4 regions of the Kitasatospora sp. NPDC092039 genome follow, and region 3 is predicted to be linked to each of the others. Evidence: riboswitches for the same ligand, from Rfam matches in the RefSeq annotation. Region 3 holds a riboswitch; each other region holds the start of a gene.
What was found. A riboswitch is a leader RNA that binds a small molecule or an ion and turns the genes downstream of it on or off. The one in region 3 is predicted to bind cyclic di-AMP.
Positions count from the first base shown of each region.

Region 1: it holds a riboswitch for cyclic di-AMP, as region 3 does, so the genes downstream of both, ACIQI7_RS30125 (peptidoglycan DD-metalloendopeptidase family protein) here and ACIQI7_RS09470 (M23 family metallopeptidase) in region 3, are expected to answer to the same signal.
Region 2: it holds a riboswitch for cyclic di-AMP, as region 3 does, so the genes downstream of both, ACIQI7_RS25210 (hypothetical protein) here and ACIQI7_RS09470 (M23 family metallopeptidase) in region 3, are expected to answer to the same signal.
Region 4: it holds a riboswitch for cyclic di-AMP, as region 3 does, so the genes downstream of both, ACIQI7_RS24400 (transglycosylase family protein) here and ACIQI7_RS09470 (M23 family metallopeptidase) in region 3, are expected to answer to the same signal.

Region 1 is NZ_JBIVSD010000018.1:146,934-154,259, forward strand. It holds gene ACIQI7_RS30115 (DUF2470 domain-containing protein) at 1-427, shown strand, start outside; gene ACIQI7_RS30120 (APC family permease) at 447-1,997, opposite strand; gene ACIQI7_RS30125 (peptidoglycan DD-metalloendopeptidase family protein) at 2,476-3,474, opposite strand; cyclic di-AMP (ydaO/yuaA leader) riboswitch at 3,477-3,614, opposite strand; gene ACIQI7_RS30130 (MFS transporter) at 3,969-5,510, shown strand; gene purB (adenylosuccinate lyase) at 5,536-6,975, opposite strand; gene ACIQI7_RS30140 (MarR family winged helix-turn-helix transcriptional regulator) at 7,039-7,326, opposite strand, start outside.
Region 2 is NZ_JBIVSD010000013.1:210,095-217,420, reverse strand. It holds gene ACIQI7_RS25220 (alpha/beta hydrolase) at 1-709, shown strand, start outside; gene ACIQI7_RS25215 (MoaF-related domain-containing protein) at 898-1,227, opposite strand; cyclic di-AMP (ydaO/yuaA leader) riboswitch at 1,681-1,845, shown strand; gene ACIQI7_RS25210 (hypothetical protein) at 1,847-3,211, shown strand; gene ACIQI7_RS25205 (hypothetical protein) at 3,339-4,166, opposite strand; gene ACIQI7_RS25200 (IclR family transcriptional regulator) at 4,341-5,138, opposite strand; gene aceB (malate synthase A) at 5,417-7,096, shown strand; gene ACIQI7_RS25190 (gamma-glutamylcyclotransferase) at 7,192-7,326, shown strand, end outside.
Region 3 is NZ_JBIVSD010000003.1:670,202-677,527, reverse strand. It holds gene ACIQI7_RS09485 (sensor domain-containing protein) at 1-423, opposite strand, end outside; gene ACIQI7_RS09480 (GNAT family N-acetyltransferase) at 537-1,124, opposite strand; gene ACIQI7_RS09475 (hypothetical protein) at 1,167-2,042, shown strand; gene ACIQI7_RS09470 (M23 family metallopeptidase) at 2,107-2,952, opposite strand; cyclic di-AMP (ydaO/yuaA leader) riboswitch at 2,966-3,124, opposite strand; gene ACIQI7_RS09465 (YiaA/YiaB family inner membrane protein) at 3,320-3,610, shown strand; gene ACIQI7_RS09460 (alpha/beta fold hydrolase) at 3,729-4,556, shown strand; gene ACIQI7_RS09455 (TetR/AcrR family transcriptional regulator) at 4,608-5,174, shown strand; gene ACIQI7_RS09450 (sensor histidine kinase) at 5,475-6,740, shown strand; gene ACIQI7_RS09445 (roadblock/LC7 domain-containing protein) at 6,724-7,137, shown strand; gene ACIQI7_RS09440 (DUF742 domain-containing protein) at 7,134-7,326, shown strand, end outside.
Region 4 is NZ_JBIVSD010000013.1:12,035-19,360, reverse strand. It holds gene ACIQI7_RS24410 (LacI family DNA-binding transcriptional regulator) at 1-962, shown strand, start outside; gene ACIQI7_RS24405 (hypothetical protein) at 1,102-1,302, opposite strand; gene ACIQI7_RS24400 (transglycosylase family protein) at 1,583-2,908, opposite strand; cyclic di-AMP (ydaO/yuaA leader) riboswitch at 2,895-3,096, opposite strand; gene ACIQI7_RS24395 (hypothetical protein) at 3,590-4,549, opposite strand; gene ACIQI7_RS24390 (DUF397 domain-containing protein) at 5,118-5,381, shown strand; gene ACIQI7_RS24385 (ATP-binding protein) at 5,737-6,312, opposite strand; gene ACIQI7_RS24380 (helix-turn-helix transcriptional regulator) at 6,731-7,326, shown strand, end outside.

The DNA of each region.
Region 1 (7,326 bases), on a different contig from region 3:
CCGGCTGCACCTGGCCCACCTCGCCGACGACGGCCTCAGCGTGCACCTGCGAGTGGACGTCGCCCACGCCGTCCTCGCCACCCCGTACGGCACCGGCGCGATCACCGCCGCCGACCTCGCCCTCGCCGCCCCGGACCCACTGGCCCGCCACGAGGCCGCGCTGCTCACCCACTTCGCCGACGACCACGCCGAGGCGCTCGACGTCCTCACCCGGCTGCTCGACCCGGCCGTGCTCGCCCGGCACCCGGAGGTCCGCCCGCTCGCCCTGGACCGCTACGGCCTGGTGCTGCGCCTGGACCACCCGCACGGCCACCGCGACGTCCGACTGGTCTTCCCCGAACCCGCCCGTGACGCCGACGACTTCGGCCACCGGATGCACGAGCTGCTGGCCGCCGCCCAGTACGGTCTGCCGGTGCACCGCGGCTGAGCGCCGGTCGACGGGGCCGTCACCGCTCGACCGCGTCCTCCAGCACCACCCGTCCGATCCGCGCGTACAGCCGCGGCCGCCACCGGCGCACCGCGAGCGCCAACCCCACCCCGCCCGCGAACACCCCGATCACCAGGTACGGGATCAGCCGGAACACCAGCGTGTGCGCCGCCGACCCGGCCGCAGTGTCCTTGTTGAGCACCAGCAGCACCACCACCCCGGCCATCGCCACCCCGCCCACCAGCGGCGCGACCAGCGTCCGGAACCAGTGCGCCGTCTCCGGGTGCCGCCCCCGTACGTGGAAGTACCCGACCACGGCGAAGGAGCAGAGCGTCTGCACGACCAGGATCGCCATCGTCCCGAGCAGCGCCAGCAGGGTGTACAGGTGCGCGTACGGGTCCATCCCGGCCACCAGGAACCCCGCCACCAGCCCCACCGCGATCACCGACTGCGCCACCGAGGCGACGTGCGGCGAGCCGTGCCGCGGATGGGTGCGGCCGAGCGCCGGGGGCAGCAGGCCCTCCCGCCCGATCGCGTACAGGTACCGGGCCGCGCACTGGTGGAAGGCCATCGCGCAGGCGAACGAGCCGGTGACGACCAGCCATTGGAACACCTTCACCGCCCAGGCCCCCAGGTGCGCGCCGAGCGGGTCGAAGAACAGGCTGTTGCCGTCCTTGCCCGGCACCCCGCCGCTCGCCACCGCGATCGCCTGCTCGACCCCGTTGCCGGACACGATCATCCAGGACACGAAGACGTAGAGCAGTCCGACCCCGATCACCGACACCAGCGTCGCCCGCGGCACCACCCGCTTCGGATCGCGGGACTCCTCGCCGTACATCGCGGTGGACTCGAACCCCACCCAGGACCAGAACGCGAAGAACAGGCCGAGCCCGGCCGCCGCCGGGCCCGAACTCCCCACTCCCTTCAGCGCGTTCAGCGGGTTCACGGCCCCGAGCACGATCCCGTCCGGGCCGCCGCCGGAGAACAGCACCGCGAACGAGACCGCCCCCAGCACCCCGATCTCCAGCACCAGCGCGACCCCGAGCACCCTGGCCGTCAGATGCAGGTCGAACCAGGCCGTCACCCCGATCGCCGCCGCCCCGAACAGCGCGTACCAGCCCCAGCCCAGCTCCACCCCCAGCTGCGAACGGACCAGCCCACGCAGCGAGTACGCGAAGAAGCCGAGCGCCGAGGCCTCGGTGACGACGTACGCGAGCACCGCGAGCAGCCCCGAGGCCATCCCGACCACCCGGCCCAGCCCGTGCGAGACGTAGCCGTAGAACGCGCCGGCCGCGGTGATGTGCCGGGCCATCGCCACGTACCCGACCGAGAACACCGTCAGCACCACCGTCGCCACGACGTACGCGGCGGGCGCGCCGACTCCGTTGCCCTGTCCGACGATGATCGGCAGGTTGCCGGTCATCGCGGTGATCGGGGCGGCGGTCGCGAGTGCCATGAACACCACGCCGACCAGGCCGACCGAGTCCGCCTTCAGACGGTCGACCCGGCCCGCCCCGGGCCGCTCCCGCCCGACCGTCTCCCCCGTCACGTCCCCGCTCCGGACCGCCATCCGGCCTCCTCGCCTCCCGGACCCGCCCGACCGACCGGACCGGCCGGGGCGCTGACCGTCGCCAGCATGGCGCGCCGGGGACGCCCGCGGTGACGGCGACCAGCCTGCGGCACAGCGGAGTTGACGCCGCGTTCGACCGATCGAACGGCACGGCGGAGCCGGACGGCCCGGAAAGCGGACCCGAGCCCGGAAAACGGACCCGAGCCCGGAAACGACAGCGGCCGCGGAAAGCGGGCCCGGCCGCGGAAGGCGGGCCCAGCCCCGGACGACGGTCCCGGCCGCGGAAACGACAGCGGCCGGCCCGGCCGCACGAGGAGGTCCCCTCGTGCGGCCGGGCCGGCCTGGGCGTGTCCCGCGCCCATGTCCACTGTGCGGCGATCACCCGGTCGAGCGGTCACCCGACATGACCATCCCGGAGGATCGATTCGCCCCGCAGCAGCGGTGGTTCCTGAAACCCTGGAGGCTCAGCGCCCCCTGGTCAGAGCGCGACGCCGTGCGCGCGCAGGTAGGTGACCGGGTTGATGTCCGAGCCGTACTCCGAGCCGTTGCGGATCTCGAAGTGCAGGTGCGGGCCGGTCACGTTGCCGGTGGCGCCGGAGAGGCCGATCTGCTGGCCGACGGTGACGGTCTGACCGATCTTCACACCGATCGAGGAGAGGTGCGCGTACTCGGCGTAGTGGCCGTCGGCGAGCTTGATCTCGACCTCGTTGCCGTAGGCACCGCCGTTGCCGGCCTTGACCACGACACCGTTGGCGACGGCGCGCAGCGGGGTGCCGGTGGCGGCGACGAAGTCCTGGCCGGTGTGGTGGCCGGAGGCCCACATCGAGCCGGCCACGCCGTAGGCGGTGCCCAGCTTCGGGTTGGCCAGCGGGGCGACGTAGCCGGAGGTGGCGGCGGCGACCGGAGTGGCGGTCACGGTCGCGGCCGGAGCGGCGACCTGTACCTGGGTCTGGAGCTGCGCGGACGGCTTGGCGGCCTCGGTCTTCACCTGGACCTGGGCCTGCGGCTTGGCGGCCTGGGTCGCCGGAGCGGCCGGCTTGGCCGGGGCGGCGGGCTTCGCCGGAGCGGCGTCGGCGGACGGCGCGGCGGCGTGACCCGGCAGCGCGAGCTGCTGGCCCGGGAAGATCAGGTTCGGGTTGGCACCGACGACCGAGCGGTTCTGCTCGTACAGGGCGTGCCAGCCGCCGTCGACGTTCTTGGCGTCGGCGATCTTGGACAGGGTGTCGCCGCTGACGACGCGGTAGCTCTCCTGTGCGGCCGGGGCGGCGGCCCGGGCGGCCGGAGCGGCGGCGGGGGCGGCGGCCTGCGCGGCCGGCTTGGCCTCGGTGGAGGCGGCGGCCGGGGCGGCCGGAGCGGTGTGCGCCTGGGCGCTCACCGCGGTGACGAGCGGGAGGACGAACGACACGCCGGTGACGGCGGTGGCGATGCCGATGCGGGCGGCGCGGGGCAGGGCGATACGACGAGCCTGAGCAGGCATGGAAGTTTCCTCTCCGACGCCTGCGAGGTGAGCTGTCGGGTTCGGGCTGGAGTTGCCCGGCCGCATGCGCGGCTTCACCCCTAGCCGGTCCTGGACGCCCGCGCCCTGAGGCGCGAACTCCGGTCCGGCGACTTACCTGTGGGTCCCCCGCTCCTGCCGTACAGAGTTCGTTTCGAACCACCGGGCGGCGGCAGGACTCGGCGTTCCACCCGGTGGATCCGTCCGGACTGGCCGGGCGGTCGCTGAACTAAAACCCATCCGTTCGGGTGAAGCAATGTCGATCTCTTGAAACCGCAACGATCCCCCCTGCCCCGGTGACCCTCCGCAGGCCCGGCCGTACGGTGCGTACACAATCCATTCACCCCCTGCCACTGATCCACGACCCTGCGCCGAGATCGGCGACACTGCGCACCCGCCCGCTCACCCACCGCCCAAACCCAACACACCCACCGGTGACCCTTGTCACGTGCGCCTCAGCAGCGCAGGATTCGCCCGTGGCCACCTCCGAGGCCGGCACCCTGCGCCTGGGCACCGCGCAGGGACGCTGGGTACTACTGGCGACGGTGCTCGGCTCCAGCATGGCGATGCTCGACGGCACCGTGGTGAACGTCGCCCTGCCCCGCATCGGCGCCGACCTCGGCGCCTCCCTGGCGTCCCTGCAGTGGACGCTGAACGCCTATCTGCTCACCCTGGCGGGCCTGATCCTGCTCGGCGGCGCGCTCGGCGACCGGTACGGGCGGCGCAAGGTCTTCCTGATCGGCGTGGTCTGGTTCGCCATCGCCTCCGCGGCCTGCGCCGCCGCGCCGAACATCCACGTGCTGATCGCCGCCCGCGCCGTCCAGGGCATCGGCGGCGCGCTGCTCACCCCCGGCTCGCTCGCCATGCTCCAGGCGGTCTTCCACCCTGACGACCGCTCCGCGGCGGTCGGCCTCTGGTCAGGGCTCGGCGGGGTGTCGGCCGCGGTCGGCCCCTTCCTCGGCGGCTGGCTGGTGGACGGCCCCGGCTGGCGCTGGATCTTCCTGCTCAACCTGCCGCTCGCCGCCGCCGTGATCGCGGTCACCACCCGCTCGGTGCCGGAGAGCCGGGACGAGGGCGCCGCCGGGCGCTTCGACGTGCTCGGCGCCGTGCTCGCCGCACTCGCCCTCGGCGCGATCACCTACGCGCTGACCGCGGCCGGCGAGGGCCTGTCCCCCGCGGTCTGGATCAGCGGGGCGGTCGGGCTGGTGCTCGGCGTCGTCTTCGTGGCCGTCGAGCGCCGCGCGCCCGACCCGATGCTGCCGCTCGGGCTGTTCTCCTCCCGGCTGTTCACCGCGGTGAACCTGGTCACCCTGTGCGTGTACGCGGCGTTCAGCGGCGTCTTCTTCCTGCTGGTGGTGCAGCTCCAGATCGTGTCCGGGTTCTCGCCGCTGGTCTCGGGCTTCGCCCTGGTGCCGATCACCGTCCTGATGCTGGCGCTGTCCGCCCGGGCCGGCCGCCTGGGCAAGCGGATCGGCCCGCGCATCCCGCTGACCGTCGGCCCGATGCTGTGCGCCGCCGGGGTGCTGCTGATGCTGCGCACCGGGCCGGACTCCTCGTACTGGGTGGACGTGCTGCCCGCCGTCACGGTGATGGGCTGCGGGATGACGCTGCTGGTCGCGCCGCTCACGGCGACCGTGCTGGCGGCCGTCGAGGTCCGGCACGCGGGCATCGCCAGCGGGGTCAACAACGCCGCCGCCCGCGCGGCCGGCCTGCTCGCGGTGGCCGCCCTGCCGGCGCTGGCCGGGCTGAGCGGCGACGCCTACCGGGTGCCCGCCTCGGTCGACTCCGCCTTCCACACCGCGATGCTGATCTGCGCGGGCCTGCTGGCCGCCGGCGGGCTGATCGCCTTCGCGACCGTACGGGGCAACGTGCTGGCCCCCGAGGAGCAGCCGGTGGCCGAGCCGAACTGCGACTGGCCGTGCGGGACCACCACTCCGCCGTTCGACCCGGGCCACGTCCCCACGACGCGCGAGAACCCCGCCACCGGTCCGGCGGCGGGGCCCTCACGGGAGAGCTGACGCTACGTCAGGAGGTGCCGCCCGCTCAGAGGATGTCGCCCGGCGCGTACTTGGCGGCCTCCGGGTAGGCGGCCGCGACGGCCTCCACCTGGCGCACCACCTCGGCGACCTGGGCGCCGGCCGCGCCGGTGAAGGACAGCCGGTCGGCCAGCAGCGCGTCCAGCGCGGCGCGGTCCAGCGGGATCCGCTCGTCGGCGGCCAGCCGGTCCAGCAGCTCGTTCTCCCGGGCGCCCGCGCGCATCGCCAGCGCGGAGGCGACGGCGTGCTCCTTGATGACCTCGTGCCCGGTCTCCCGGCCGACGCCCGCGCGCACCGCGCCCATCAGCACCTTGGTGGTGGCGAGGAACGGCAGGTAGCGGTCCAGCTCGGCCTCGACCACGGCGGGGAAGGCGCCGAACTCGTCGAGGACGGTCAGGAAGGTCTCCAGCAGGCCGTCGAAGGCGAAGAAGGCGTCCGGCAGCGCGACCCGGCGCACCACCGAGCAGGAGACGTCGCCCTCGTTCCACTGGTCGCCGGCCAGCTCGCCGGTCATCGAGGCGTAGCCGCGCAGGATGACGGCCAGGCCGTTGACGCGCTCGCAGGAGCGGGTGTTCATCTTGTGGGGCATCGCGGAGGAGCCGACCTGGCCCTCCTTGAAGCCCTCCGTGACCAGCTCGTGGCCGGCCATCAGCCGGATGGTCTTGGCCAGGCTGGACGGCGCGGCGGCCAGCTGGACGAGGGCGGTGAGCACCTCGAAGTCCAGCGAGCGCGGGTAGACCTGGCCGACGCTGGTCAGCACGTGGTCGAAGCCGAGGTGCCCGGCGACCCGGCGCTCCAGCTCGGCCAGCTTCCCGGTGTCGCCGCCGAGCAGGTCCAGCATGTCCTGGGCGGTGCCGACCGGGCCCTTGATCCCGCGCAGCGGGTAGCGGGCGATCAGCTCCTCCAGCCGGCGGAAGGCGACCAGCAGCTCGTCGGCGATCGACGCGAACCGCTTGCCCAGGGTGGTGGCCTGCGCGGCCACGTTGTGCGAGCGACCGGCCATGACCAGCTCGGAGTGCTGGGCGGCCAGCTTGGCCAGGCGCACCAGCACGGCCACCGTACGGTCGCGCACGTGCTCCAGCGACTGGCGGATCTGGAGCTGCTCGACGTTCTCGGTCAGGTCCCGGGAGGTCATGCCCTTGTGGATCTGCTCGTGCCCGGCGAGGTCGCTGAACTCCTCGATGCGGGCCTTCACGTCGTGGCGGGTGACCCGCTCACGGGCGGCGATCGAGCCGAGGTCGACCTGGTCGATCACCCGCTCGTAGTCGGCGACGGCGTTCGCCGGCACCTCGACGCCGAGGTCCTGCTGGGCCTTCAGGACGGCGAGCCACAGGTGGCGCTCAAGGACCACCTTGTGCTCGGGGGACCACAGCTGGGCCAGGGTCGCCGAGGCGTACCGGGAGGCCAGGACATTGGGGATCTGGGGCTTCGCGCTCACGCTTCGCAAGCCTAACAGCCGAGGTCACGCCCCTCGCAGCCGCCAGGACGCTACGCCCGTAGAGCCCTGGCGCTACTGCGCGCCGCCCATACGGCCGGCCAGCACCGGCAGCACCTGGGCGCAGATCGAGTGCAGGGCGATCCGCTGCTCGTCGGTCATCGCCTCGAAGGCCTGGTGGGTCCTGGCCATCTCGCCGCGGATCAGGTTCAGGATCTCCCGGCCCTCGGCCGTGATCACCACGATCTTCACCCGGCGGTCACCGGCCGCGGCCTCCCGGTTGGCCAGGCCCAGCGTCTCCAGCCGGTCCACGATCCCGGTGACGTTCGACGCGTCGCAGCCCAGCCGCCCGGCCAGCGCCCG
Region 2 (7,326 bases), on a different contig from region 3:
CCAGCCGGAGTACGCCCAGAAGCAGTTCCCGGCCGTGATCGTCAGCACCGGATTCCCAGGAATCGCGGAGAACCTGATCACCCGCTTCAACTACCCGGGCGCCGCACTCAAGCTGCTGCAGGAAGGCCGGATGCAGCCGACCGTCATGGTCCTGGTGCGTCCCTCGCCCGCGCTGCCGCAGGACACCGAGTGCGAGGACGTCCCGAACGGCCCGCAGTCCGACACCTACTTCACCAAGGACGTGCCCTCGGCGATCCAGGCCAGCTACCGGGTCTCCACCGACCCGCAGGCCTGGGCGTTCATGGGCAACTCGACCGGCGGTTACTGCGCGCTCAAGCTGGCCATGCGCCACCCGGACGTCTTCCCGACCGCCGTCGCGCTCTCCGCCTACTACGACGCCGCCGACGACCCGACCACGGGCGACCTCTTCGGCGGCAGCAAGCAGCGCCGCGACGAGGCCAACCTGATGTGGCGGCTGAAGAACCTGCCGCAGCCGAAGGTGTCCGTGCTGCTGGCCGGAACCAAGAAGGGCGACGGCGGCTACCGGCAGGAGACCGAGGCCTTCGTCGACGCGGTGCGGAGCCCGATGAAGGTCTCGTACAGCATGCTGGAGAACGGCGGCCACAACTTCGAGACCTGGAGCGCCCTGCTGCCGTCCTCGCTGGAGTGGCTGTCCCAGCACCTCAAGGTGCCGAACCAGACCGTCTGAACCTGACCGACCGCGAGCCCGAACGAGCGGCCCCGAAGGACCAGACCCCCAACGACCGAACCACAACGAGCGGACCGCAACGACCGAACCCCCGGAGCCACGGCCCGGGGGTTCGGTCGTTGCGGTCCGGTCCAGGGCCGGTCGGGTCGTTCAGGAGCCTCACGGCCCCCGCCCGGCGGTCCCGCCGCTCAGGCCACCCGCTCCAGCGTCCCGGTGTGCAGCTCACCGACCCGGCCGCCCTCGCCCTCGAAGGTCCAGAAGGCCCGCACCGTCAGCTTGCCGAGGTCCATCACATGGCTGACGGTGATCCCGCTCTGCTCGGTCCAGCTGACGAAGTAGATCTCCGGCGCGACCTCGGCGACGTGCAGCCGCACGTCCTCCCACTGGCCCGCGGACTCGCCTAGGCCCTCCCAGCGCAGCCGAGTGCCGTCGGCCGAGTAGGTGTTGCGGAAGGCCGCGCCGTTGTCGGCCTGGAAGAGGTAGGTGCGGCCGGCGAAGGCGGGCAGGGGCGCGGTCATGGTGGGGCGGGTCCTCGTCTCGGTCAGGTCGCGTCTGTCGGGTCGTGGCGAGCACCCGGTCGGGCTCGCCACTCTTGTGCACGGCGGATGATGTCCGACTCCCAATTTATCCGACCGGGCCCACTCGGTCAGGTACTCGCCACGGTACGGCCCGCCGCCAGGTCGCCGCCAGGCCACCAGCGCTGCCGGCAGGCAGCTCACCGGCCTGAACCGCCCTGGAGCGTGCCCTGTCCCCGCCGGCCGGAACGTCCGCCCGGCCCGGCCGCAGCCCGCCGCTCCCGGAGAACGATCAACTCGGCTGCCACCCGGCGTCGTTGATCGACACCACTGTGAGCTGCGCGACAACGGGGCGGCCCGGGTTGTCCGTTCACGGACGACCCGCCTAGCCTGCAACGGTCGTCCGCCCTCGCGGACCCCGCCGCCGGGACGCCGAGTCCCGTCCACCCGCCGGCGGGTCACCGAGCACCACAGCGGACGGGAGCGGGGGAACCAAGGTCAGCGCCCGGCCCGTACGCTCCCGCGTGCGGCCGCGGCTAGGGGTGAAGCCGTCCCACCGGCGGCCGGGCAACCTCAGCCCGAATCCGACAGCTCACCTCGCAGGCGTCGCAGAGGTCACCCCATGCACCAGCCTGCCAGCTCCACGCACCGGCCCGCGCTCGCTCCCGCGCCCGCCCGCCGCCGCGGCCCGCGCCACGCCCGCCCGTCCCACCGAGGCCGCAACGCCGCGCTCGCCGCCACCGGGGCGTTCGCCATCAGCGGCGCCGGCCTGCTCGGCCTGCCGTCCGTCAACGGTGCCCAGGCCGCCACCGCGCCGACCGTCACCCAGGACCGGCTCGCCCCCGCCACCATGGTCGCGGGCAAGGCCACCACCGCCTCGCTCGGCCTGCACTCCTCGGCCTGCTTCACCGCGAAGACCGTCGGCGTGGGCGTGCGCGACGCGCGCGGCACCAACCTCGACTTCCCCGGCAACGCCTCCAACGTGCAGATCTGCCCGAGCGGGGTCAGCTTCACCAGCGGCGCGCGCACCCTGCCCGCCGGGACGTACACCCAGTTCGGCTTCTGGCAGGACCTCGGCGGCGGCTGGCACAACCTGCCCTCGCAGCAGCTGGTGGTCTCCGCCACCGGGACGTCCACCCCGACCGCGTCCCCGACCCCGACCCCGACGGCCACCCCGACCCCGACCCCGACGGCCACCCCGACCGCGACCCCCACGGCCACGCCGACCCCCACGGCCACGCCGGGCACCACCCCCAGCACCACCCCGAGCCCGAGTACCCCGGCGCCGTCCTCCCCGGTCGCCGGCAAGTCGCTGACCTGGTCGGACGAGTTCAACGGCGCGATCAGCTGGGGTCAGCGCTGGGTCGGTGACAAGAGCACCGCGTACCGCTACGGCAACCACAACCCGGGCGACAACAAGCTCGACTGGCTGAACAGGAACAACGTCGGCGTCGCCAACGGGATCGCCACCTTCACCGCCACGTCCGGCGGTCCGGTGCTGGAGAACGGCAAGCAGTCCTGGAACACCGGCTTCCTGACCACCGAGGGCTCCAGCGAGGGCTTCCAGGTCAAGACCGGCGACTACGCCGAGACCCGGGTCAAGCTGCCCGCCGGCAGCGGCGCCTGGCCGGCCCTGTGGACCTGGAAGAACGGCAACGGGGAGATCGACTCCTTCGAGTACCACCCCGACAACCCGAACCTGCTGGAGCTGACCAACCACGTCAACCCGGGCAACGGGAAGTACTACACGGACGCGAGCGCGATCGCGAAGGACCAGTGGGTGACCATCGGCACCTACTACGGCGCCGCCTCGGTGGACTGGTACGTCAACGGCGTCAAGGTCTTCTCGGACGGTAAGGGCGTCGGCACCGGCTGGTCGGCGTACCTGATCCTCAACCTCTCGGTGTGCGCGGGGCAGTACCACCCCGCGCCGCAGGGGACCGCCCCGATCGCCTTCGCCGCCGACTACGTCCGCGTCTACCGGTAGGACGGGCGCGGCGAGGGCGGGACGCCGCGAGGCGTCCGGGCCCGGCGGACCGCCCCGCCGGCCGGAGGATCCCGCAGACAGGAGCATCCCGCCGGTAGGGCCACTCCTGTCGGCGGGACCAGGTGGTTCAGGAACGGGCGACCCTCTCGACCACCGTGATGTCGAACGGCTGCCGGTTGTTGGCCTCGTTCCGGTCGTCCGCACTGCGCACTGTGACCGCCCCGCCGCCCAACCTGCCCGCCGGCAGGCGCGGGTCGAGCCGGACCGGGATGAGGGCGGTCGCGCTGCGCGCTTCCCGCAGACCCGGGCCGAACACGCACCGCACGATGCGGCCGTGGGCCATCACCTGGCAATCGGACGGGAAGTAGGGGCCCTCCGCGGTGACGCCCTCCGGCAGGGCGACCACGACCGTGAACGGGGACGCGGTGGTGTCCGGGCCTGCGTTGCCGACGAAGGCGTGGATGGTGGTGGTGCCGCCGGCCGTGGCCGCGTCCGGGTCGAGCCTGACCACCTCCAGGTCGGAATCGGACGTCCGGGCGGCGGCCGGCGCGGGCAGCGTGGAGGCCCCGGACGTTCCGGACCCGGACCCGGTGCCTGCCCCGGGCTTCACCGGCGCGGGCAGGGTGGAGGCCTCAGGCGTCGACGGCGCGGGCAGGGTGGAGGCCTCGGGTGTCGACGGGGCCGGCAGGGTGGAGGCCTCGGGCGTCAACGGCGCGGGCAGGGTGGTCGCCGTGGGTGCGCCCGCCGTGACCTCCAGCGCGGGCCGGGGCTCGGGCCGCCGCAGCGCCCAGGACGGGTCGCCGGCCAGCACCATCACCGCGCACCCCGCCGCCACGGCCGCGACCAGCCCGGCCCCGCCGGACCTCCGCCCTCTCGCGGTGCGCCGCCCGTCACGGTGCGGCCCCTCGCCACCCGGTGCGTCGCCGTCCCGCACGCCGCGGTGCTGCTGCTCCATCCCCGCTCACCCTGCCCTCGCATCCCGGCCGCCCGCGCCGTCGCGGGCCGCGTCGGCACCAGGTTGGCGGAGCCGCCGCCCGAGCCCGGTGGCAACCCGCCCGTCGTCCGCCCGAACGGATGACGCGACGGGCCGTCCCGGCCGGGACGGCCGACAGCGGGGGCTGACGAGCGGTCAGGGGGCGAGGACCTGCCCCAGCCGGGTCGCGATCTGCTGCATCACCGGTACGAGCGAGGCGGCCCCGGTCGGTTCCTCCAGGGCCCGGATGCGGGCCTCCGGTCCGGAGACCGAGAGGGCGGTGGGCGTCGGCGCGCCCGGGACGGCGAGCGCGATGCAGCGGACGCCGATCTCCTGTTCCTGGTCGTCGACCACGTAGCCGCGCTCGCGCGCCTCGGCGAGCTGGCGCATCAGCTCCTGCGGGTCGGTGACCGTGTACTCGGTGTGCGCGGGCAGCGGATTGGGGCCGAGGACGGCGCGCGCCTCGTCCTCGGGCAGCTGGGCGAGCAGCGCCTTGCCGACGCCGGTGCAGTGTGGCTGCACCCGTCGGCCGACCTCGGTGAACATCCGCATCGAGCGGCGCGACTGCACCTGGCCGACGTACACCACCTCGCCGCCCTCCAGCACCGCCAGGTTGGCGGTCTCGCCGGTGGCCTCCATGAGCTCGGCCAGGTACGGGCGGGCCCAGCTGCCGAGCAGCCGGCCGGCCGTCTCGCCCAGGCGGATCAGCCGGGGGCCGAGGGTGTAGCGGCGCGCGGTGTCCTGGCGGACATAGCCCTGCTGGACGAGGGTACGAACCAGTCGGTGGATGGTCGGCATGGGGAGGCCGGAGGTGGTGGAGAGCTCGCTGAGCGTGGCCACGCCGCCGGAGTCGGCCAGCGCCTCCAGGAGTTGGAAGGCGCGCTCGACGGACTGCACGCCGCCGCCCGCGCGGTCGGCGCCTGTCGTCGATGCTGGGTCGGGGGTCGCAACCACCGGCGTTCCCTTCGCTGTCGGGGAGGAGTGGAGTCCCGGCGATCTCTTCAACAAATCGTTGAAATTCTGTATCGCGGAAACTAGTCTCCACCTTACAGAATCGAACTCGCCGAACTCGGCGGTCCCGATCGAGGAAGTCCCCAGCGAGTTCGCCGAGCGACTTCGCGGAACTACTTCGCCGACCGAGTTCGCCGACCGAGTTCCCTGAGAAGTTTCCGGAAGGGGTTCCCGCCGGAGCTTCCTTCGCCAGGTCCAACCGTCTTAGGAGTGTCCTGCTCATGGCTGCAGATCAGGGGCCGTCGCCCAGCCTCCGGTCGGGGGTACCCCCAACCGCCTCCACCGCCGCTCCGGTCGTCACCGTCGCCGGCCCCCGCGTCCACCGGGCGGAGGAGGTGCTCACGCCCGAGGCGGTCGCCTTCGTCGCCGGGCTCCACCGTGCCTTCGAGGGGCGGCGGCAGGAGCTGCTGGCCAGGCGCAGGACCCGTCGCGCCGAGATCGCCGCCACCGGCACGCTCGACTTCCTCCCCGAGACCGCCGCGATCCGGGCCGGGGACTGGAAGGTCGCCGAGGCGCCCCGCGCACTCCAGGACCGCCGGGTCGAGATCACCGGCCCGACCGACCGCAAGATGGTCGTCAACGCGCTCAACTCCGGGGCGAGGGTCTGGCTCGCCGACTTCGAGGACGCCACCTCCCCGACCTGGGAGAACGTGGTCGGCGGCCAGGTCAACCTGATCGACGCCTTCGAAGGCCGGATCGACTTCACCAGTGAGACCGGCAAGGCGTACACCCTCAAGCCCGCCGCCGAACTCGCCACCGTCGTGGTCCGCCCGCGCGGCTGGCACCTGGACGAGAACCACCTGTTGGTCGACGGCACCCCGGTGGCCGGCGCGCTCGTCGACTTCGGCCTCTACTTCTTCCACAACGCGGCCCGGCTGCTGGCCAGGGGCGCCGACGACCCCAACTCCGGTCCGTACTTCTACCTGCCGAAGACCGAGAGCCACCTCGAGGCCCGGCTGTGGAACGACGTGTTCACCCACGCCCAGGCCGAACTCGGCATCCCGTACGGCACGATCCGGGCGACGGTGCTGATCGAGACCATCACCGCCGCGTTCGAGATGGACGAGATCCTCCACGAGCTGCGCGACCACGCGGCCGGGCTCAACGCCGGGCGCTGGGACTACCTGTTCTCGATCGTCAAGAACTTCCGCGACGCGGGCGGGCACTACATCCTGCCGGACCGCAACAGCGTCACCATGGCCTCGCCGTTCATGGCCGCCTACACCCGACTGCTGGTGCGGACCTGCCACCGGCGCGGCGCCCACGCGATCGGCGGCATGGCCGCGTTCATCCCGAGCCGCCGCGACCCCGCGGTCAACGCGGCCGCCTTGGAGAAGGTCAAGGCGGACAAGGATCGCGAGGCCGCCAACGGCTTCGACGGCTCCTGGGTCGCCCACCCCGACCTGGTGCCGGTCGCCCGGGCCTGCTTCGACGCGGTGCTCGGCGAGCGGGCCCACCAGAAGGACAACCCCGGCCCGGCGGAGCCGGTGACCGCCGCCCAGCTGCTCGACGTCGCCGGAGCCGGTGGCACCTGCACCCGCGCGGGGCTGCACAACGCCGTCCAGGTCGGCATCCGCTACATCGAGGCCTGGCTGCGCGGAGTGGGTGCGGTCGGCATCTTCAACATGATGGAGGACGCCGCCACCGCCGAGATCTCCCGCTCGCAGATCTGGCAGTGGATCCACAACGGGGTCGTGCTGTCGGGCACCGGTGAGAAGGCCACCGCGGAGCTGGTCCGCACCCTGGTCGCGGCGGAGCTGGCCGAACTCCTCGCGGAGCTGGGCGAGGAGTCCTACGGCGCGGGCCGCTGGCGCGAGGCCGCCCAGCTCTTCGAACAGGTCGCCCTGGCCGAGGAGTTCGCGGACTTCCTGACCCTCCCCGCGCTTCCTCTGCTGGGCTGAGCCCGGCGGTCCACCCCTTCGTTCCGTACGGCGACGAGTCCGGCCGTCCTGTCCTCGCCGTGCGGAACGGTCTTTTCCACGTAAGGAGTTCACCCATGGCGCGCATGTTCTTCAACGGCCAGGCGATGGTCGGCGGCCCCTTCCACGCCAAGGTCGCCGACTCGCTGATCGGGCCGGCCCGGACCGCCCCCGGCTACCGCTTCTTCTCCATCGACCACAGCGGTGGTACG
Region 3 (7,326 bases):
GGCCTTCCAGCCGGCGCCGTCCCCCAGCCGCGCGGTGATCGCACCCCAGCTGCCGGGGCGGACCTGGCGCACCGGCTCCGGGCCCGGGACGTCCAGGGCCAGCATGCCGCGCACCCGGGCCCGCTCCAGTCGGCCGAAACCGCGGGCGAGGCTGGTCAGTGCGCCCAGCACGGGCAGGCCGAGGACGGTGACGAAGGTGCCGAGGCCGAGGCAGAACATGGTGACCGAGACGGCGAACCCGGCGATCGCCACCGGCAGCCCGGTGAGCGCGTAGCCGACCTCGCGGTAGTAGTACGCCGAGAACGGCGCCCGCCACAGGGCCGGCCGCCGCTCGGTCCGGCGGGCCCCGGCGGGGCGCCGGTCGTCCCCGTGGACGCCCGGGACGTCCCACTCCCGGTCCTCCGTGCTGCGGCTGCTGCTCATGATCCCGGCCCCCGGCCCCTCGTGCTGTCGGTCGTTCGTCCCGCTGACGGTGTCCAGTCTGGTGGATGCGGTGGCCGGTCGGGATCCGGGGGCCTGGCGGATCCGGGGTGGGGTTAACCCCCCTGCGTCCGGGCGGCCGGGCCGGGCCACTCGTCGGCGAGCAGCGAGTAGAGGTACGAGTCGGTCCAAACGCCGTCCTTGAACCCGTCGTGCCGCAGCCGCCCCTCGCGCCGGAAGCCCAGCCGGGTGAGCACCCGGACGGAGGCCTCGTTGGCCACGGCGACCCGCGCGGCCACCCGGTGCAGGTCCAGGGGCCCGAAGGCGAGGTCGCAGAGCAGGCCGACGGTCTCGCCCGCGTAGCCGCGCCCCCAGGACCCGCGGGCCAGCACGCACCCGAGCTGGGCGGCGCGGTACCCGTCGAGGGTGAGCGAGGCCTGCCCGACCGGCGTGGCGTCCGCCGGGTCCTCGGCGTCGGCGAGCCTGGTGACGGCGAGCCGGTAGGTGTCCCGCTCCCCGGCCATCGCCTCCTCCAGGTAGAGCTCGACCTGGTCGGCGCACTCCTCCCGGTCGCCCGGCCCGAACGGCAGGTGGCGGGTGACCTCCGGGTCGCCGAACAGCGCGTGCAGCGCGTCCACGTCGCGCTCGGTGTGGTGGTACTCGCGGACGGCCAGTCGCGGGCCGGTGAGTCGTACGGGGACCATGGCTGCCGACCCTATCCCCGCCCGGCGGCTACCGTTCGGACTATGAACGACGAAGACCTGCGGCTCGCCCCGCGCACCAAGGCCGCCGACCTGCTCGACTGGGCGGCCGAGCAGGGCCGCGCGCCGGTGGCCGAGGGGCCGCTGCGCGCGGTGCTGGCGCTGCTGGAGCTGGGCGAGGGCAGGATGCGCGACGGCTGGCCCGAACTGACCTCCGACGCGGTGGAGCACCTGCTGTACGAGCGGCTCCACCTGTACGTCCAACCCGCGCCCGAGGAGGACCCGCTGGCCTACGGCGACGCCGTCCGGCTGCTGATCGACCACCAGCGGGCGGCCCGGCGGCTGAACGCCAAGCGCCAGGAGCGGCTGCACGCGGAGGCCGAGTGGCAGGGCGAGGTCGCGGCCGGGCTGCTGCGCCGCGCCGACCTGGTGACCTGGCCCCGGCTGTACGCGCTGCTGCTGCACGCGCACGGGGTGGACGTCACGGACGCGGCGGCGGTGCGGGACTGGCTGGCCGGCTTCGCGGAGCTGTCGGAGGACGAGCGGCTGGCCGCGTACGGGGCGCTGGTGCCGGCCGGCTGGCTGGACGAGCCGGACGAGCAGGGCTGGGGCCCGGGCCGGGTGCTGGCGGTCGGCATGGCCACGGACGGCGCGCGGCGGCTGCTGGAGCAGGGCCTGATGCGGCGCAGCTACCGCAACCTGGCCGAGCTGACCTCGCTGGGACGGCCGATGCCGGACGAACTGGCCGGGGACTTCGGCCGGTTCGAGGAGGCGGCGGTCGACGCGGCGCTCGACCTGTTCGGCGGGTGGACGGTGCCGGGGCTGCCGCGGCTGCTGGTGACGGAGTTCCCGGAGCTGGCGCCGGAGCCGGGCCACGAGGAGATCGAGGCGTACCTGGCGCAGCTGCCCGTCGAGGAGTGAGTCGGCGCGCGAAGGCCCCCGGCCCGGGAGCTGCGGCTCCGGGCCGGGGGCCTTCGCGGGTGCGTCAGAGGGTGAGGCCGCGCTGCTCGAGCCAGGGCTCGGGGTCGACCGGGGCGCCGCCGCCGGGGCGGACCTCCATGTGCAGGTGCGGGCCGGTGACGTTGCCGGTCGCGCCGACCTTGCCGATCTGCTGGCCGGAGACGACCTTGCCGGAGCCCTTGGTGATCGAGGAGAGGTGGCAGTACCAGATCTCGGTGCCGTCGGGCAGGGTCTCGACGATCCGGTAGCCGTACGAGCCGGCCCAGCCGGCCGAGGTGATGGTGCCCTGGCCGAGCGCGTGGACCGGGGTGCCGGTGTCGGCGGCGAAGTCCAGGCCGGTGTGCAGGTTGGCCCAGTAGCGGGCGCTCTGGCCGTAGTGGGCGGAGAGCCGGTACTCCTTCACCGGGAGGGTGAGGGCGGCGGCCTTGACCCGCTCGGCCTCCTCGGCGGCGCGCTTGGCCTCGGCCTCCTTGGCGGCGGCCTTGGCCTCCGCCTCCTGCGCGGCCTGCAGCCGGGCGGTCTCCTCGGCGGCGGTGCGCTGGCTGTCGGCCTGGTGCTGGATGCGGGCGGCGAGCGCGAGGCCGGGGTCGGCGGAGAGGGCGACCGGGGTCTCGTCCGGGGCCTCGACGGCGGGGGCGGCGGCCGGGGTGGCCGAGGCGAAGCCGGTGGCGCCCAGGGTGGCGGCGACGGCGGTGACGCCGAGCAGCGGGGAGGCTCCGCGGGTCTGACGCGGCATCCGGTGGCGGTTGGTCTCGACCTCCGGGCCGAAGGCCTCCGCACCGAAGGCCTCGGGGCCGTCCGTGCCGGGGTGGTCGAGAAGCTGGGTGCCGGCTGCGGAGCCGGGGTGTGCCGGGGTGTGCGTCGACGCCACGGGAGGCGCGCTCCTTTCCTTCCTTCGCGCCTACCGGGTTAGCTGACGGGTTCGGAGCAGGAAGGTCTCCTACGGCCGGGCCGGGGCCCCGCCGATTCACCCCAAGGAACGTGGTTCCCCGGCTCCCTGACCTGCCCGGGGGCCGGTCGGCGGGATTAGGCGACGGCGCACGGTGCCGTCTGGGTACGGCGTTGACGACCGCGCTGCGTTATCAAACGTTAATCCTAGGAGGCTCTGATTCCAAGCCATCCGTTCCGAGCAGCTTACGCCCAGGTGATCGGACGTCAACGAACGACCCCTCATGCACGGCTCCATCTGAGTACGCCTACTCATGTGCGGTCCGACCGGGCGGCCGCATCCTGACGCCATGAGCACACCGATGCAGAGCCGCACCACGGCCGCCTACTACATCCAGGCCGTCCTCTCCTTCGCCGTCTCGGGAACCGCCCTCGCGGTCGGGATCGCCTACCTGCCGGTCGGCGGGTGGACCCGGGCCTTCCTGGGGATCGGCCTCCTCTACACCGTCACCTCCGCGTTCACGCTGGCGAAGGTGATCCGGGACCGGCAGGAGTCCAACGAGATGGTGACCCGGGTGGACCAGGCCCGGCTGGAGAAGCTGCTCAGCGAGCACGACCCGTTCAAGGTGGAGGGGGTCTGACCGCCCCCTGCGCCGACTCGTCCGCCGACCGCTTGACGGCTAAGGCTATTAGCCTTAGCTTTATGGCTATCGGCGGCACCCGCCGATGCCCCGCACCGGCGGCCCGAGGAGGACCACCATGAACGGCACCACGACCCCGAGCACCCAGTACCTGACCGTTCCCGGCGGCCGGATCGCCTTCGACGACACCCGGCAGGGCGACGGCGCCCCCGTCGTCCTGCTGCCGGGCATGCTCGACAGCCGGGCCGCCTACCGGCACCTGCGCCCGCTGCTGGTCGCCGCCGGCCACCGGGTCGTCACCATGGACCTGCGGGGCTTCGGCGAGTCCTCCGTCGCCTGGGACGACTACGGCCCGGCCGCCCTCGCCGGCGACGTCCTCGCCCTGCTCGACCACCTCGGCATCGAGCGCGCCGTGCTCGCCGGGAACTCCTACACCGGGGCGACCGTCGTCAGGGCCGCCGGGGACGCGCCCGAGCGGGTCGCCGGGATCGTCCTGCTCGACGCCTTCGTCGAGAACCCGCCGCCGGGCGCCCTGATGCGGGGCGTCATGGGCCTGATGGGCGCGGCCCTCGTCCACTGGCCGGCCTCCTGGGGCTTCTACCTGCGCCGGATGGCCTTCCCCGGCGCCAAGCCCGCCGACTTCGACGCGTACGTGGACGGCCTGGTCGCCGCACTGCGCACCCCGGGCCGCAAGGCCGCCACCCGCGGGTACGTCCGCGGCGACTCGGCGCCGGCCGGCTGGACGGCCGCGGTGCGGTGCCCGGCGCTGGTGGTCATGGGCAGCGCGGACCCCGACTTCCCGAAGCCGGAACTCGTCGCCGACCGGCAGGCCGCCGCCCTGGGCGCGCGGAAGGTGATGATCGAGGGGTCCGGGCACTACCCGATGGCCGACAACCCGACGGCCACCGCGGACGCCCTGCTGCCGTTCCTCGCCGAACTCGGCTGAGCCCCGCCCCCGCCCGCCACCCGACCCCACCCGTACGGAGAGCCCGAACCCATGCCCCGCGTAGGACTGACCCCCGGCCAGGTCGTCGACCACGCCCTCGCCCTCATCGACGAGCAGGGCGCCGAGGCCCTCACCCTGGCCTCCGTCGCCGCCCGGGCCGGGGTCGCCACCCCCTCGCTGTACAAGCACGTCAGCGGCGGCCTGGCCGAACTGCGGCGGATGATCGCCGTCCGGGTCACCGGAGACCTGGCCGACCGGCTGGCCGAGGCGGCCGTCGGACGCAGCGGGGACGACGCCGTCGCCGCCGTCCTGCGCGCCTACCACGCGTACGCCACCGAGCACCCGCACCGCTACCACGCCCTGCCCCAGGCCCCGCAGCCCGACGACGACCTGACCCGGGCGGCCGCCCGGCTGGTCGGCGTGATCATCGCCGTCCTGCGGGAGTACGGCCTCGACGGCGCCGAGGCGATCCACGCCGCCCGCACCGTCCGCTCCCTCGCCCACGGCTTCGCGTCCCTCTCCACCGCCGGCGCCTTCCAGCTCGCCGAGGACCTCACCACCACCCACGACCGCCTCATCGCCACCCTCACCGCCGGCCTGCGCGGCTGGCCCGCCTGACCGCCCCGGCCGTCCCGCCCGGCCTCGGGGCTCGGCGCCCCTGCACCGGACGACGCCCCTTCCGCAACACCTCGCACACAGGCCCCACACATCACAGGACGCGATCCGGCCGACCGGCTCGGTCCCGCCGCCGGCCGCCGGGGCCGGTCAGGCCGGTGGGACGCCTCGTCAGGCGGTGCGATCGGGGTCGAACGAGCGCCGATTGACGCCGAATTGACTCGATATTGACGAGATCCGGTCACTTGGCGGGATCCGTTCACACCTTCGTAGGATCATCACCCTAGAATTCGCCGCGTGACGATGACTCAGTGGTCCGTAACGGCAACCGGCGTGCTCGCCGTCCTCGCCCTCGTGGCCGCCGCGCGGTACCGCGCCGTGTCCGTCACACACCGCCGCCGCGCCGACCGGCTGCACGGCGAACTCCTCGCCCTCCAAGACCAGCTGGCCGTCGAACTCTCCCGCCGCGGCGCCGAACTCGCCGCCGTCCAGCAGGAGCAGGAGCACACCGCCTCCACCCAGCGGGCCTTCCTCAGCGTCGCCCGCCGGATCCTGGTGATGGCCCACGACCAGCAGGCGCTGCTGGACGAGATGGAGCGCACCCACGACGACCCCGCGCTGCTGGAGGGCCTGCTCAAGGCCGACCACGCGGCCGCCCAACAGGCCCGGCTGGCCCAGACCCTGGCCGTGCTGTGCGGCGCCCGGGCCGGCCGGCACTGGCCGGAACCCGTCTCCCTGGAGGACGTCGTCCGCGGCGCCCAGTCGCGCATCCTGCCGTTCCAGCGCGTGGTGGTGCGCAGCCGCACCGAGACCGCCGTGGTCGGCGCCGCCGCCGAGGCGCTGATCCACGCGATCGCCGAGCTGCTGGACAACGCCACCCGCTACTCCCCGCCCAGCACCCAGGTGTTCGTCACGCTGATGCCGGTGCACAACGGCGCCGTCATCGAGATCGACGACGGCGGCGTCGGCATGCCGGAACAGGCGGTGGCCAAGGCCGCCGCCGCGCTGGCCGGCGGCAGCACCCTGGAGGTCTCCCGGCTGGGCGAGGTGCCGCAGCTGGGCCTGGCCGCGGTCGGCCGGCTCGCCGAGCAGTACGGCTTCCGGGTCACGCTCAGCTCGGCGCCCTCGCCGTACGGCGGCGTGCGCGTCGTCCTGCTGCTGCCGAACGCGCTGCTCACCGAGCCGCTGCCGCCCACCGTCCCCGGCCTCGGGCCGGACGACCGGGCGTTCAGCCCCGGTCCCCGACCGGCCTCTCCCGCCGGTCATCCCATGGTGGAGACCCCGCCCACCGGCCGGCACGCCGCCACCGGTGACGCCCCTCCCCCGCTGCCCCGCCGGAGCCACCGGCGCGACCGCACCGGCCGACCCGCCCAGCACGCCGCTCCCCCACCGCCGCCCGCGCCGCCCCACCGCTCGGCCCGGGACGCGCAGGCGTTCATGGCGATGTTCCAGGCCGGGACCGCCAGCGGCCGTTCCGCCGTCCGGGCCCAGGCCCAGTCAGACCGTTCCCTGCCCGCTTCCCCCCGACTTCCCCAGCGCTCCGGAGAGTTCCATGACCACCACCCCTGATCTCGGCTGGCTGCTCGCCGACATCATCGCCGTCCCGCAGGTCCAGCACGCCGTCGTCGTCTCCAACGACGGCCTGGAGATCGGCCGCAGCGCGGGCATCGCGCGCGACGACGCCGAACGGCTCGCCGCCGCCTGCTCCGGACTGCAGTCGCTGGCCCGCGGCGTCGCGACGGGCTTCGGCGGCCCCGGCAGCGCCACCCGCCAGATCGTCATCGAGTACGGCGGCGGCTACCTCTTCGTCGTCGCCGCCGGGGCCGGCGCCCACCTGGCCGTGGTGACCGGCGAGGCCGTCGACGCCGGCCTGGTCGCCTACCAGATGCAGGTCCTGGTCGAACGGATCGGCGCCCACCTCACCAGCCCGCCGCGCGTCGACCACGCGGCGGGGGGCCACCGTTGAGCGGCCCGGTCCGGCCGTACGTCATCACCGGCGGGCGCAGCCGCCCCACCCGGGCCGAGCTCGCCGTGGAGAGCCTGGTCAGCGCGTTACCGGAGGCGCCGGACCTGCCCGAGCACGAGCTGCTGAACCGCGAGCACCGGCGCATCCTCGCCCTCTGTCACAGCCTGCTGTCCATCGCCGAGGTGGCGG
Region 4 (7,326 bases), on a different contig from region 3:
TCTCCCGCGTGCTCAACGGCAAGGCGAACGTTTCCGCCGCCACCCGGCAGACCGTGCTGGCGGCGCTCGACGTGCTCGGTTACGAGCGGCCGACCCGCCTCCGCCAGCGCAGCGCCGGGCTGATCGGTCTGATCACGCCGGAGCTGAGCAACCCGATCTTCCCGGCGCTGGCCCAGGTGATCGAACAGGTGCTCAGCCGGCACGGCTTCACGCCGGTGCTGTGCACCCAGACGCCGGGCGGGTCCACCGAGGACGAACTGGTGGAGATGCTGGTCGACCGGGGGGTGGCGGGCATCGTCTTCGTCTCCGGGCTGCACGCCGACACCACCGCGGACCACGACCGCTACGCCCGGCTGGCCGGGCGCAGGGTGCCGTTCGTGCTGATCAACGGCTACAGCGAGAAGATCGACGCGCCGTTCATCTCGCCGGACGACCGCTCCGCGATGTGGATGGCGGTCCAGCACCTGGCGGAACTCGGGCACGAGCGGATCGGGTTGGCCGTCGGTCAGCGCCGGTACGTGCCGGTGCTTCGCAAGATCGAGGGCTTCACGGCCGCGATGTGCGACGTGCTCGGACGCACCCGGGAGGAGGCCGAGGGCCTCGTCCACCACACGCTGTTCAGCGTGGAGGGCGGGCACGCCGCGGCCGGCGCCCTGCTCGACAAGGGCTGCACGGCGATCGTCTGCGGGAGCGACATGATGGCGCTCGGGGCGATCCGGGCGGTGCGGCAGCGCGGGCTGTCGGTGCCGCAGGACGTGTCGGTGGTCGGCTTCGACGACTCGCCGCTGATCGCCTTCACCGAGCCGCCGTTGACCACGATCCGGCAGCCGGTCGAGGCGATGGCCACGGCGGCGGTGGACGCGCTGCTGGAGGAGGTCGGCGGGAACGCCGTCCAGCGCGGCGAGTTCATGTTCCAGCCGGAGCTGGTGATGCGCGGGTCCACCGGGGCCTGCGCGCGCTGAGCCCCGGCCGTCACGGCCGACGCAGGGGCCCCGGAGGGCGGTTGCTCTCCGGGGCCCCTCGGCGTGCGCGCGGTCGGCCGCCCGGGGTTCGGGGGTGGCCGGCCGCCGGAGTTCGGACGGCTCGGCGGCCGTCGGGTGGTCAGCCCTCCTGCGCCGTCGGGCGGTCGGCGGTGAGCCGGTGTCCGTCGGCGGCCTCGCCGGTGCGGGTCTCGGTACGGCGGCCGCGGGCCAGGTAGTCGCGCAGGATCAGCTCGACGGCGTCCTGTGGGTTCTTGGTGCCGGAGAGCATCATCGCGTCGATCGCGAGGTTCGCGTCGAGGGTGACGGTGACCTGGGCCATGTGACTCCTCCTCGGGTGCAGAGCAGCAGCATGCCCGTTGCGAGGAGGTGTCCACCACGGAATACGGCGGATCCGCGGAACGGGAGCAGGGCGGGCGGTCCGGGCGGGAACGCCGGAACCCCCGGGGAGAGCGACCAGACTCTCCCCGGGGGTGGCGGGTGGTCAGCGTTCGGACGATGACTGACAGCTGACAGATGATGAAATCTGTTATCTGTTATCTGTTATCTGTCAGCTGAAATCTGTCAGCCGTCGTCCGAACGCTGTCGGCCGTTCGCCGTCCTCAGACCCGGCCGGCGAAGTCCGGGGCCCAGTTGGCGATGGTCTGCTCGCGGACGCCGGAGCTGGGGTTCGCGGCCTCGACGTACTTGCCGTTGCCGACGTAGATCGCGACGTGGTAGACGCCGGAGTCCTTGCCGTTGTTGGACCAGAACAGCAGGTCGCCCGGCTGGAGGCTGTCCAGCGAGACGTGGGTGCTGGCGGCGGCCTGGTCGGCGGCGACGCGCGGGACGGAGATGCCCGCGGCGCGCAGCGCGGCCTGGGTCAGGCCGGAGCAGTCCCAGCCGCCGTTGCCGGTGCCGCCATAGACGTACGCCTGACCGACCTTCGACTCGGCGAAGGAGACCGCGGCGGCCATGCTGCCGGTGGCGGCCGGAGCCGGAGCCGGAGCCGGAGTCTGGGCCTGGGGCTGCGGAGCGGGCTTGGCGGCCGGGGCCTGGGACTGGGCGGTCGGCTGGGCGTTCACGGCGCCGCCGTTCGCGGACCGGCCGGACTTCTGCGAGCGGTCGAACCAGGTGAAGTCCGCGCCGGACTTGTCGGCGGACGACCCGTCGAAGGACAGGTGCTGGCCCGGGTAGATGGTGTCAGGGCCGTCGGTCAGGGTGCCGCGGTTGAGCTCGTACAGCCGCTCCCAGCCGCCCTGCACGTTGTGCCGGTCGGCGATCGAGGACAGCCAGTCGCCCTCGACCACGGTGTAGTCGCCGCCCTGGGCCTGCTGCTGGCGCTTCTGGGCCCAGTCGCCGCGGCTGCCGGAGGCGGCGGAGTCACCGGCGTCCTGAGCGTCCTGAGCGGGCGCGGCGGGCTTGGCGGCCGGGGCCTGCGCGGGCTTGGTGGCGGGCTTCGCGGCCGGAGCGGCCGGCTTGGCGCTCTGGGCGGGCGCGGCGGTGGTCGAGCCGGCGGTGGAGCCCGCCGAGGTGTCGACGGCGGCCGGGGTGCCGCCCTTGGTCAGGCCGGCCTTGACGGAGCAGACGGGCCAGGCGCCGGGGCCCTGCGAGGCGAGGACCTTCTCGGCGACGGCGATCTGCTGGTCCTTGGTGGCCAGGTCGGCGCGCGCCGCGAAGGCGGTGCCGCCGAAGGCGGACCAGGTGCTGGAGGTGAACTGGAGGCCGCCGTAGAAGCCGTTGCCGGTGTTGATGCTCCAGTTGCCGCCGCTCTCGCACTGGGCGACCTTGTCCCAGGTGGCGACGGTGGCCGCGGAGGCGGTGCCCGAGGTGAGGCAGGGGACGGTGAGGCCGACGCCCGCGACGCCGAGGGCGGCGATCACGCGGCGGGTGCGGCTGGACAGGCTGGTGCCGTTGGTGGGCAGCATGAAGACGCGGTCCTCTCCCACGCCTGCGAGGTGAGCTGTCGGATTCGGGCTGGAGTTGCCCGGCCGCGCGGTGAGCGCGGCTTCACCCCTAGCCCTGGACCGTTCCGAAGAGCGGTCCGGGGCGACTTACCTGTGGTTCCCCCGCTCCTGCCGTGGTGCGTTTTCGCGCTGCCAGGACATCCGACGGCAGGACTCGGCGTTGCGGATGACCGGGTTCGTGTGGTCACGAACGGGGAGCACGTTAATCAGACTTAAGTTCAACCGCAAATGCCTGTGACGCACATCACGGTTTAGTGGAAACTGCCAAAATTGCGGCCGAGCATGATCGTAAATGATCGTTTTCAAGCAATGTCGTTGCAGAAAGCGACAACTGGCTTCGCCTCAGAAGTGACGTGACGGAGCGTCGAATCGCGGAACAGTGCGCTCCGAAGACCGGGGGAGCGGCCTCGATTCAAGTGCCCGGGGCCGCGCTCCCCATTTCCCTTCAAATGACGCCAGAACGGACATTCCACTTCATCGCCGTCCGACTCCCCGTACGGGACGGGGCCTTCCGCGGCAGCCACGGAAGGGGCCAATCCCATTCCCGGCCCGACAGGGCGGGGGCCGATGCCGGCGGGCAATGCGGCGGGGGCCAATGCGAAGGGCCCGGAACGCGAACCGTTCCGGGCCCTTCTGCGCGCGCGAACCGGCGCGCGGTGTCGACTACTGCCCGAGGGGCTTCTCGGCGGCCGCGTGGGCGCCGCGAACGCCCTCCAGGGCCCCCTCGGCCGAGGCGGCGGCCGCGGCCTCCGCCTCGGCCCGCGCCAGGTCCTCCGCGGACGGCACGGGCAGCGCGGCCAGGTAGGTGGAGGCGATCAGCTGGCCGACCGACGGGTAGGCGCCCAGCGGCGCGGCCGACGGGCAGCCGGTCTCCTCGGCGGCGGTGGCGAGCAGCTCGGAGTCCGCCTCCGGGCCGATCACCAGCGGGGCCAGCGCCGGGCGCTGCGAGCCGGTGTCCCTGAGGTGGTTGACGGCCGCGGCCACCGACCCGGGCACGTCGAGCGCCGCGGCGACGACCGGCACGGCCAGTCGGGCGGCCAGCAGCACACCGGTGATGCCGGCCGCGGCGGCCGCGTCCTCGCCGCCGACGGTGGTCAGCACCACGCCGTCGGCGGCGGTCGCGATGGCGAACAGCCGGGCGCGGTCGGCCCGGGCCAGCCCGGCCTCGGACAGCCGGACGTGCACGGCCTCGGCCAGTAGCGGGTGCGGGCCCAGCGGGTCGGTGATGGGGGCGCCGTACTCGGCGGCGAGCGCGTGAAGCTCGCTTAGGAAGGTGTGCGGGCCGGGCACCAGCGGCACCAGGACGGGCATCGGCAGCCCGGCCTCGGCGGCCAGGGCCAGCAGCTCGGCCACCGTGCGGTCCTCGCCGCCCGCGACCTCGGCGCCGCCCCCGGGGAGGTAGCCGACCGCGGTCTGCACGCCGTTCTGCTCGGTGCGGACGATCGAGAGCAGTTCCTCGACGACCGAGCGGGACTCGGGCCCGGCGGTCGCGGGCACGGCGAGCACCAGGGCCGGGGCGCCGGCCGGGATCTCGGGGCGCTCGGGACGACGGTGGCGCCCCCGCGCACGGGAGCCTGGAGTGCGGACGGGCAGTGGCGCGCCCGGAATGGCTGCGGTGCTCATGCCGGAGATCGTAGGACATCGGCCCGCCGGGCTTGCAGTCGGCTGCCGGACAGGATTCGCGCGGTCACGGTGCGGACCCCGCGCGAACCCGGTGCGTCTCCGGCGCCGGTCCGGGCGCTTTGCCTACAATCCGGACATTCTTCACCCAACCCCCGCACGGCCGCCGGTGGTTGCCACGACGCGAACCGCGGGGACGGGCGTTGCACCCGGGGTGCGTGAGATGTCTCACAGCATGTGAATGGTTTGACGGAGGGTCACGAGTGCGCGACTCCCGGCGTTCGAAGATCAACATTCAGCGGGGAGGTGCTCACGGCCGGTTATCACGAGCCCGGTGAATCATCGGCTATGTCCGTTTACGTACCGTCAGAAGAAGGCCCGTGAAGAGTTGGCGGATGCGGGTAAAAGGCCTGGTGCACCTGCAACGTCCCGTGCTGATGCACGTGCACTGCAGCTATCATCGCGTCAAGTGAGGCGTTGTGCCGGACCGGTACGGGGCCGGCCCGTTCGTTCCGACGGTGCCGGGGGCGCCGCGCTGGACGACAACTCCGGAGCTCTTCGGGAGATTTCTATGCACGACTCGCAGGACACGCACGGCTCGTACGACACCTACAACGGGATGGCCGCGGCCGATCTCCGGGGGGTGGTCTGGCAGAAGAGCCGGCACAGCAACTCCCAGGGCAACTGCGTCGAGTTCGCGGCCCTGCCGGGCGGCGACGTGGCGATGCGCAACTCGCGGTTCCCGGACGGTCCGGCCCTCATCTACACCCGGGCCGAGATCGCGGCCCTGCTGCTGGGGGCGAAGGACGGGGAGTTCGACCACCTGGCGGTCTGACCGACTGCCGTGCTCCATCATCGGGGGGCCGTCGTGGGTGCCGACACCACGACGGCCTTTGTCTTTCCCTCTTCCGGATGCCGCTGCTCCGGAAATCGTCGCTCCGGGAATCGTCGTTCCCGAAACCGCTGCTCCGGATGTCGCCGCCCCGGCTGCCGCTCCACCGGGGGAGCACGTCCCGGAATCCGCCGGTCGCTCCATGGCACCGGAAATCCGCGGCGGGGCCTGGGGGAAGGGCCCGGGGTGTGGTCCTCCCGGGGTTTCCCTCGACCGGCCGCACGCCGTCCGGCGCGGGATCCGTCCTGGGGTGGGCTTCGCCCTGGGCGCGGCGTCCGTCCTGGACGCGGAGCCCCTCCTAGGCCGAGCGCCGATGCCGTCCGCCGACGTCGACGGGGCCGTCCAGCGCTGAGCGGCCGCCGAGTCCGGGGTGCCCGTCCAACGGGGAGCCGCCGACCTCCTCCGCCTCGAACATCGCCCAGACCACCTTGCCGCTGCCCAGCGGGTGCCAGCCCCAGGAGCGGCTGAACGACTCCACCAGGTGCAGTCCGCGACCGGACTCGGCGACGAAGTCGGCCTCCCGGGCGACCGGTCCGGTGCTGCTCGGATCGCTCACCGCGCAGACCACCTGGGGTGCGCGGTGCACCAGGCTTATTCGGATCGGAAGCCGGCCGCCCGCGGTCGGCTGTAGGGGAAAGTCGTACTCGCCCTGGATGCCGCCCGGTTGATCGGGCCGTGCGCCGATCGCGTGCCGGAGGGCGTTGGTCACGAGTTCCGAGGCCACCAGCGCGACGTCGTCGAACAGCTCCGTCAGGTTCCAGCGCTGGAGCGTGCTCCGAGCGAAGTCGCGCGCGGTTCTGACGGCTTCGAAGCGAGGAGCGAGCGTACAGGTGACCACATGGGGGTCAACCGCCAAAGCCGTACCGGTGCTCATGAAGAGCTCCTCCCATAAGGGGGCGGACACGGCTGGACCCGCCGGGGTCATGCCGGTCACCTCCGACTCGCTCGGCCGCTCGGCCGCCCCCTCGACCAGGCGCCCGCGCACTCGGACGCCCGATGACGCGGGGGACGCCGTCGGGTCGGTGCACGGAGTCGCGCGTGGGGTCGACGCGGAGCCCGCGGGATTGCCAGGGATGTGCAGGTGCACGTGCACCATGGTGGTGTGCGCTCACTGCAGATGCAAGAGTCGATTCACGTGCAGTCGCACTATTGGCATATGCAAGCGCCGAATGCACGTGCATCCTGGTGCACGGAGCACGGAACTGATAGGAACATCCGTCAGTATCGGCACCGTGAGCGCTCAACTGATGGCAGACTGTGCGCTGTTTGCCCTAGGTGGAGGTTTCGACCGCATGACCACAGTTCAGCCGGGCGGCGGCTCGATGGTCCGCCGGATCCTCCTCGGCTCGCAGCTTCGCCGCCTGCGCGAGGCGCGCGGCATCACCCGCGAGGACGCGGGCTACGCGATCCGGGCCTCCGAGTCCAAGATCAGCCGCATGGAGCTCGGCCGCGTCAGCTTCAAGGAGCGTGACGTCGCCGACCTGCTCAGTCTGTACGGCGTGGACGACGGCATCGAGCGGGAAGCCCTGCTCGGCCTGGTCCGCGAGGCCAACAAGTCCGGCTGGTGGCACAGCTTCAACGACGTGCTGCCGGGCTGGTTCCAGACCTACGTCGGCCTGGAGGAGGCCGCCCAGCTGATCCGCACCTACGAGGTGCAGTTCATCCCCGGACTGCTGCAGTCCGAGGAGTACGCACGGGCGGTTTTCGGCCAAAGTCGGCCGGTCATCAGCGAGGAGGAGGTCGAGCGGCGGGTCAGCCTCCGGCTGCGGCGCCAGAAGCTGCTGACCGAGGGCGCCAGCCCGCGCCTGTGGGCGGTCATCGACGAGGCGGCGCTGCGCCGGCCGGTCGGCGGGCCAAAGGTGATGCGCGGTCAGGTGCAGTACCTGAT